Regions from separate parts of the Gelidimonas denitrificans genome, predicted to be linked through region 2. Evidence: riboswitches for the same ligand, from Rfam matches in the RefSeq annotation. Region 2 holds a riboswitch; the other holds the start of a gene.

Region 1 (4,180 bases), 1.0 Mb from region 2:
CGGGTTGGGTCGAGATTGGTGTTGGCGCCAAACAAGCCTACCGTCGGATCGAAGAAAATTTCGTTTTTCAAACGATGCTGGAACAGTCTGACCGTAACTTTTTTACCGGCGTCGCCGATGCTGCCGCCGAGCTCCAGATCGCGCGAGATTTGTGCTTCGAGCGGCGTATTGAAGACTGGCGTGAAGCCGTTTTCATCGACATTGGCTACGCGGAAACTCCTGCCGGTCTTGGCGAAAAGGTTGACCATAGAAGTGACGTCATAGCTGCCCTGCAGTTCCCAAGCATTGAGGGAGTGCGATTTGGTGTAGTTGGTTCCGCCTGCCGGATCGACAGAATCCTTGTCGAAGATTTCGTGGCGTGCGCCTAGAGCCACGCGGGCTGGACCCACACGGATCTCGTCACGCGCGTAAACCGCTTTTGATTTCTGGGTGGCATGTTCAAAGTCTGTGTCGCGACTCCAGTCTAGGAAATCGAATCCAGCGACCAGTTCGTTGGTCATGCTGCCTTGTGCCGTGACATTACGTATGCGCGGCGAAAACTGGGTCTGCTTTCCCTTGAGAATAAAGTTTGGTGTACCACCGCTTCCAAAATTAGTGGTTCTTTCACGGTGCGACAACTCGGCCGCGGCTTCCCAAGCGCCAAATTTGCGCTCGATGAAAGCCGTGTAGCGGTTGGTGTCGATGGAAGCAAAATCATCCGGCTTAAGGGTTTGGCGCGGATTTTTTTCAAATTGCTCCAAAGTAAGCCCGCCCGCCAAACGGGAATCCTGACGCGCGATATCCACCCGCAAGCCGACTCGTCCCTCGTTTGACGCCCATTGCGCACCACCGCTGAAATTTTCCTGGTTCACCGCATTGTTGTCGCGGTAGTTGTCGGACTCCAGCTTGCTGACGTTGGCATCCAGAGAGAATCCATCCCAGCCTTTCGCGACGGAGGCACGTACAGCTTTGTGGTTGAACTGGCCGATTTCGGCCGTCACGGAACCATGCGTCGCATTCAATTGTGGACGCTTGGTGATGATATGGATCACGCCGCCAGTTGCACCATCTCCATACAGCACGCTGCTCCCGCCGCGCACGATTTCGATGCGTTCAACGGTTTCAATAGGAATGGAAGAAAAAACCGCTCCGCCAAACTCGCTTTCCGAAAGTCGGACACCGTCAACCATAACCACCAGATTGTTATCGCTGGTGGTGCCGAAGCCACGCATATCGAGAGAAAAATCCTGCGTCCCAAAAAGATTCTGGCGGCCATACACGCCGCCTATTTTGCGGATCGCTTCATTGACATTATCGGCACCGGCCTCACGAATTTGGTCGGCTGTGATAACTGTCGCACCGATCGGACTGAATGCAGGATCGTTCGCAAAACGTGAAGCCGTCACCATAACCGGCGCCAGCGTTTTATCGTTATTGGTTTGGGCTGATGCCGGAGCGATGCAGCAGGCAGATAAGGCAGACGCCAGCGCAAGCGGCTTCCAGGCCGGCGTGCGGCTGGGGAGGGTGGAGAAAATCATGATGTCGTTTCAAATAAAAATCCCCCGGCCTGCGTCCCCGCAAGCCGGAATCAACGAAAGTGCGGGTTCGCGCGCTTCCACCTATTCTGGCCGGTATCCGGGCTGACAAGCCAAACCGTCTCACCTTCCCGTGCGAGTTGCACAGTGGTCCTGAGAGGCGGTTTGTCACTGAAATTCATAGTGACGCTTGTTTTACCGTTGCGGGGGCAGCACACGTTGGCGGACGAGGGTGTCATCTACGCCGTGTTTCCCGTTTAACTGCAGACATGGGGATGTCTGCGGGCACCAAAACGTGCGTATTGTATGCCGCAAGCCCAGCTTGCAACAACCGCGCTCTAAAAATCTTGTGCTGGTATTTTGTCAATCCGCATGGATTGGCGCGGTAAATAGAGTATTTTATTGTTTGCTTTGGGCAAGTATGTTAATTGTTAAAACGTTACTAAAAATCCGGAAGATACCGATTTGTAAGGTTTTTCCAGAATTACGAAACGGGCATCTCACGGCATAAATCGCACGCTAAAAATCGCTAATTACATGCCCATAATGGGCTAGAGAGCTTATCCATGAAAATCGCAAACGATGTCACCGCACTGGTTGGCAATACGCCTTTGGTCCGTATCAACCGCATGGCGCAGGGCGCGGTTGCCACCGTGCTTGCCAAACTGGAATTTTACAGTCCGGCGCACAGTGTCAAGGACCGCATCGGCGTGTCTATGATCGAGGCCGCAGAGCAGGCCGGCCTGATCAAACCCGACACCATCATTGTTGAGCCGACCAGCGGCAACACCGGCATCGCGCTGGCCATGGTGTGCGCGGCGCGCGGCTATCGCTGCATGTTGATCATGCCCGACACCATGAGCCGCGAGCGGCGCATGCTGCTGCGTGCTTACGGTGCGGAATTGGTGCTTACGCCGGGCAGCGAAGGCATGCCGGGCGCCATCAGGAAGGCCGAGGAGTTGGTGGCGTCAGATGCGCGCTACTTCTTGCCGCAACAATTCAAGAATGCGGCCAATCCAGAAGTGCATCGCCGCACTACGGCTGAGGAAATCTGGAACGATACCGACGGCCAGGCCGATATTCTGGTGGCCGGGGTCGGCACCGGTGGCACCATTACCGGCGTGGGTGAAGTATTGAAAGCACGCAAGCCCGGCTTCCAGGTGATTGCAGTGGAGCCGGATGGTTCGCCGATGTTGTCCTGCGGCACCAAAGGCCCGCACTTGATTCAAGGGATCGGCGCCGGTTTTGTGCCGGATATCCTGAACACGCAGATTTACGATGAAGTCATACGGGTCAAGAATGACGACGCGTTCACATTCGCCCGCCGTGCCGCGCGCGAAGAAGGTTTGCTGGTTGGCATTTCATCCGGCGCTGCGCTCTGGGCTGCGCTGGAAGTTGCGCGCCGTCCGGAGAATGCCGGAAAAATGATCGTTACCATCATTCCATCCTTTGGCGAACGCTATCTGAGTACGGCGCTGTATGCCGATCTGATGGATTGATCGGGACCAAAGGCAAGTAGGGCGGATTATGTTGCGTTGCGGAATAATTCTTATACGGCAAGTCTCAGCCTATACATAAATTATTTATTGGGTATTTTAAATTATGTGAATGCTGTTATTCCGCAGTTGCTGGTTTCTCTACTTTGAAGCAATTTTTTCTTGTTTTTTTCTGGTTTTTACAAGAATTTTGCTTCGAAGTTAATTTTGTTACGGTAAATCATCTACCTTAAGATATTCTTTTTATGAATAAAACGTATAGTTAAACATAATTTGATTTATATCTTTCTGTGCCTATACTTATACTGCATTGCAGCATTTTAGATTACACAGAAGGAGTAAATTATGTCCATCCATACGCACCCAGCAAGTAGTTCACCCAGATTCAACATTCTGCAGTTCATATATGCGCGACTGGTTCCTGTTGCGGCTAACGTCGGCGCAGAACGCAAACCGATGGGATTTTTCAAACGCTTGGGCCAAAGGATTGAGCGCAAGGATATGGAGCGGAAAGAAGCTTATTTGGCTGATGCGTCCGATATCTATGATCTGGAACATCGGATGAAACAATTTGAGAACATGCGTTCTAATAATTCCAGCCAATGGGGCAACAATTCAAGGTACTACTGATCTGGTCTGGTGTGTTTTGTGGTTTTCATGCGCAATTCAGGCTCCATAGCCCATGTAATGAAATTGAAAAAAATCAAACTTCACTGAGCCCGGTCCATAATCGTCAGGTTTTGGTGCATCCAGCGCAATAGCAGGCTAACGTTAAAAATCAATTAACTGGTTGACGCAGTGCACGCGAACTGAAGTCGCGCTGCGCCGTTGAGACGTTGGTAATGTGCATGTTTTTAGTGCACTCGCGTGCAACAACTCAGCAGCGGAGCAGGAGCAGGCGTCACCATGGGTGCCACGCTCTACGCGAACGCTTTGTCCAGCCCGCAGGACGCTGCGTCCACTTACCTGAAAATAATGCGTTACAACATCGAGTAGTTGATGCTGGGACAAAAATTGAATTGAGAGTTTCCTCAGATTTCGAGGTTGTCGATCAAGCGTGTGACGCCTATTTTGGCGGCGCACAACGCTACTAACGGCACGCCTTCTGCCAGATCGCCAGCGGAGGGCGGTTGGAGGTCGATGCGCTTGCGCACGGCAACGTAATCCGGC
Region 2 (4,180 bases):
GCAATGCCGCAGCAGATTGCACTGGATTGCCTCAATCCAAACGCGATCGATCAGGCATTGCTGCACATCAATCAAGCGACTTAAATCATGCACGCCAGATTAGTAGGATGATGCAACCCATCCGACGCAGTGATCCGTTGTCATCACGCTTTCTTCATGCTTTTCGTGGACCGGATTCAGTAGTTAGACCAAATGCTTTCATGCAACTGCCCTGACAGGCGCGACAATTTTCTTGACAGAGAAAAAGTCGTTTGTCATAATGCAGGGCTTAGTTGTTCTGGCAGTATATTTGGCCTGAATAATGCCGGTTACGACAGTAGCCGCATAAACTAGTGGTGATATAGCTCAGTTGGTTAGAGCACAGCATTCATAATGCTGGGGTCGGTGGTTCAAGTCCACCTATCACTACCAAAGACACCGCAAACCACCGCAAACCACCGCAAGTTTGCATGAAAAGCCCCTAAGAAATCAATCACTTAGGGGTTTTTTTACGCCCGTTGCGCCAAAGTTTGGCAGTTAACAGCCAGATTTTATGCTGGTATTTTTGCGAATACCAACTCGCGCCAGCAAAGTGGATACCAGCAAAATACCCAAATTAGCCACTCCCCTGCCCCTGTGTCAGCAGATGCATGCGTTAATCGTCCAGGATGCCGAATCAAAGGTGAAAGTGTCGTTCGGTTCGCTCCTGATGCTGGCCACGATCTTGCGCACCTGCACATAGTTCACGGGGCCAGTCTGCAACAATTTATGTGCCTGTGTCCTCGACAGCGGCACAAAAACGTTACACGGGCAGCACCCCAGCGGCATCCCGCCTCCACCGGGTTCGGCGCACTTGAACCCGGCTCGGTTAGATTTGAAATCCGTCCAACATACTCAGCGTTACCGAAATTCTGCTTGTCTGCAAAATGCCCGACCCAGCACCGCCATTTTCTCGTTGACGAACAAATTGATCGATTACGCACGATCAGCTTCGATTACGACTAGGCTGAAGCACCGAGTGCCTGCATTATCAGCATCAGCCCGGCCATGCCAGTGGTTCGGTGAAGCTATGACATAAAGCCCAAAAATCAACCAACTCATAATTGAGTCGCTTAAATCGCTGCATGATGCTTTGGTGGGCATAACCAATTTTGGAGGGCCCCTACAGTCTGCCACCATGGACGCGGCACCATGGAGACTCCGGAGTTTCAAAGTGGCCCCTTCTGTCCAGCCCCTCCCACGCCCCATTGATGCACACGATTGTTCTTACAAAAACATTTGGATGGCGAGCTTTGTCGGGGACTTGTCCAAGCTGCCTGTTTTGTAGGCTCGCCAGAAGATCGACGCCGGCATTGGGATTGCGCGCGGATGTGGTTGGCTGTACGCAAGGTTATCCACAGAAAGCGGGCATAAGCCATCTGTTCAAAAACGACCGTTTTTTCAACACTATTTTTTATGACCAAATGTCACAAATATGGCGGTTTGTTGCCATAAAGAATTAATGTCCTGCCTTGACATAATCCTTGCTTCACCTTGATGATGGCGGCTTTCAGGTGCCCGTCGCTGCAAGGCGACAGGAGAATCGGGAAGGCGGTGTGATTCCGCCACGTGCCCAACGCTGTAAGGAGGATGAACCAGGCGAGATGCCACTGGCGTATGCCGGGAAGGCGCCTGGTTCAGATGAATCCGAGTCAGAAGACCGGCCTGAAAAACCATCAAGCTGCACGGCCAGGCAGCGCATCTATTTTCACGCTAGGGGAATGTCATGAAAACAATGCCGGCGCAAGCCATCCAGGATACACACGCCTTTACAGACGAAGCACGTGACGCGGTCTATCACGCCATTTTTTCCCGCCGCGATGTGCGCGGCCAGTTTTTGCCGACGCCGGTTCCCGATGAAGTACTGAGCCGTGTCCTGACCGCCGCCCACTACGCGCCATCGGTCGGCTTCATGCAGCCTTGGAATTTTCTGGTAATCCAGTCGGACCAAGTCAAGCGCCGGGTGCATGATGCCTTTGCCATAGCCCATGCCGAAGCAGCAGAAATGTTCGAGGGAGACAAACGCGACGTCTATCGGACCCTGAAACTGGAAGGGATTCTGGAGTCGCCCGTCGGCATCTGCATCACCTGTGACCGCGAGCGCACCGGTCCAGTGGTAATCGGACGCACCCAAATGAAGACCATGGACCTGTACAGCAGCGTATGTGCGGTACAAAACCTGTGGCTGGCCGCCCGGGCCGAGGGTCTGGGTGTAGGCTGGGTCAGCATTTTCAACCAGGCCGCACTGCAGCAAGCACTGGGAATTCCGAAGCGCATCACACCCATTGCTTATCTGTGCGTCGGCTATGTCAGCCATTTTTATGCCAAACCGGAACTGGAAAGTGCCGGATGGTTACCCCGGCTGCCGATTGAAAACCTAGTCTATTTCAACCAGTGGGGCAATCATGATGACCAGCAAGCCCTGATCGGGCACTTGCGACGCGACCAGGCAGCCGCGCAGGAATAACTGCTGGTTCAGGGGCACTTCCTGCAACACCGTGCGCATTCCGTAGTGGCCCAGCACTTCATACCCGAGCACGAACTGTGCACGTGCAGCGTCGTGCAGACGGTCGGCGATCAGGTACACCACCTGCGTTTTCTGGACGAAGAAACCGGAGGTGCCGGCGCGCATCGTATCGGCCAACTGCGCCTGCGCTGGTGGCGGCAGATCGGCAACCGACTGCACCACATGGATGCCGCCTTTCGGCGCAATCGCTTGCTCGATGGCGGCGGCGCTGCCGCTGCCGCTGCTGGTCCCGTCGCGCGACAGCAGCGGTGGCGCTTTTTCGTCTATACGGGAAGAAGTCTCGTCAAGGCCGCGACGCGTAATCGTAGGCACGGCTTGCGTAGGCAAGACGGGATCGAGAACTCCTCCCTTGTTCAGCGACATCGTTTTTTGCTGTCTATCAGCGCGTACACCCCCGCATTGCGTTCCTAGGCAGTCGCAACTTTGATGGGTACCGCACTGCAATGCGGGCAAATCCCATACAAAGAAAGGCGATGCATCGTCACTTGATAGCCGTTGATGGTTGCCACTTTTTGCTTGCGCGATTCGATGACCTCGTCTTGGAATTCATCCACGCGACCACAAGTCAAACAGATCAGGTGGTCGTGGTGACCACCCTCGTTGAGCTCAAAGATCGCCTTGCCTGAATCGAAGATATTGCGCGAGAGAATTCCAACCATCTCCAGTTGCGACAACACGCGATAGACAGTAGCGAGGCCGACATCGAAACCTTGTTCTACCAGGAGTTGATACACGTCATCGGCACTCAGATGCCGCGATTCGCTAGCGCGGATCACCTCCAGCACCTTTAACCTGGGCAAGGTGGTTTTGAGCCCGGTTTTTCTCAATTCATTACTGTTCATAGTGCCTGCTCTTTTCAGTGCTGTTATTCCATTTTTAAATCAAATATGCACTTTGTCGACTTCGCCTACCGTACCGGCGGTCATCTCACTGTTCACCGCTATGGATTGCTCAATGTATTTGAGGCAACGCGCCAGACTGCTCGCACTCGGTTTCTCAATGAATACACAACGCTTCAATATGAGCGCTCTTCTCCGTGATGACGCGGGTACTGCGCTCCCCGAGTTCGCGCGTCAGCACCCCGTTCTCCTCAATCAGTTCCCCGCAAATCTCTGTGCATCGGCCCGATGCGCGGCACCGACCTGATGCTGCAACATGTGAATATTGCTTAATACCCGCTCCTCCAGCGCCACATCGCAGCACGGATGCGTCAGCGTAGCCCAAAGCGCACCAGCAATCTCATTGCCCTGTTGGCAGCTTGACCACCACTGACCGAGAGCATCCGTAGTTTTTGCTTGTGAGGCAAGGCGCTGAGAATATGCATAGCGACGATCTAACTCGCGCTGCAATCGTTCTGCTATCGGTGTGCGGGATTTGCATTCGGCGATCACACAACAATGCAACGCATAATCGTCTGCCTGGACCTGCTCGCCTAGGGCCTTGTCAACCAGGCGGCGCAATGCGCTGATGGGCAAACATACTCCCACCACAGGGCAGAACGCATGGATGGGCAATTCCCAAAGTCGACGCCGGCGCGATCCCATCGTTAACGGCTGCAACGCTACGGTATCGGCATGCATGGCGATACCTGTGACGGCTTCTGTATTGTGTTTGCACATTGCCTGCCCCTCTTTT

The links. Region 2 has a riboswitch for cobalamin ahead of bluB (5,6-dimethylbenzimidazole synthase). Riboswitches for the same ligand answer to the same signal wherever they lie in the genome.
Region 1: linked by a shared signal. The riboswitch ahead of FKCLFG_RS05965 (TonB-dependent receptor) and the one ahead of bluB (5,6-dimethylbenzimidazole synthase) in region 2 are both predicted to bind cobalamin.

The regions. Positions count from the first base shown of each region.
Region 1 covers NZ_CM146350.1:1,266,753-1,270,932, forward strand. Annotated here, with positions in the region: gene FKCLFG_RS05965 (TonB-dependent receptor) at 1-1,517, opposite strand, end outside; cobalamin riboswitch at 1,589-1,822, opposite strand; gene cysK (cysteine synthase A) at 2,081-3,013, shown strand; gene FKCLFG_RS05975 (DUF3563 family protein) at 3,356-3,640, shown strand; gene FKCLFG_RS05980 (hypothetical protein) at 3,878-4,006, shown strand; gene panC (pantoate--beta-alanine ligase) at 4,042-4,180, opposite strand, start outside.
Region 2 covers NZ_CM146350.1:2,279,096-2,283,275, forward strand. Annotated here, with positions in the region: gene miaA (tRNA (adenosine(37)-N6)-dimethylallyltransferase MiaA) at 1-84, shown strand, start outside; tRNA gene FKCLFG_RS10610 (tRNA-Met) at 335-411, shown strand; cobalamin riboswitch at 1,514-1,701, shown strand; gene bluB (5,6-dimethylbenzimidazole synthase) at 1,745-2,485, shown strand; gene FKCLFG_RS10620 (hypothetical protein) at 2,396-2,908, opposite strand; gene fur (ferric iron uptake transcriptional regulator) at 2,953-3,387, opposite strand; gene FKCLFG_RS10630 (hypothetical protein) at 3,640-4,164, opposite strand; gene FKCLFG_RS10635 (hypothetical protein) at 4,180-4,180, opposite strand, start outside.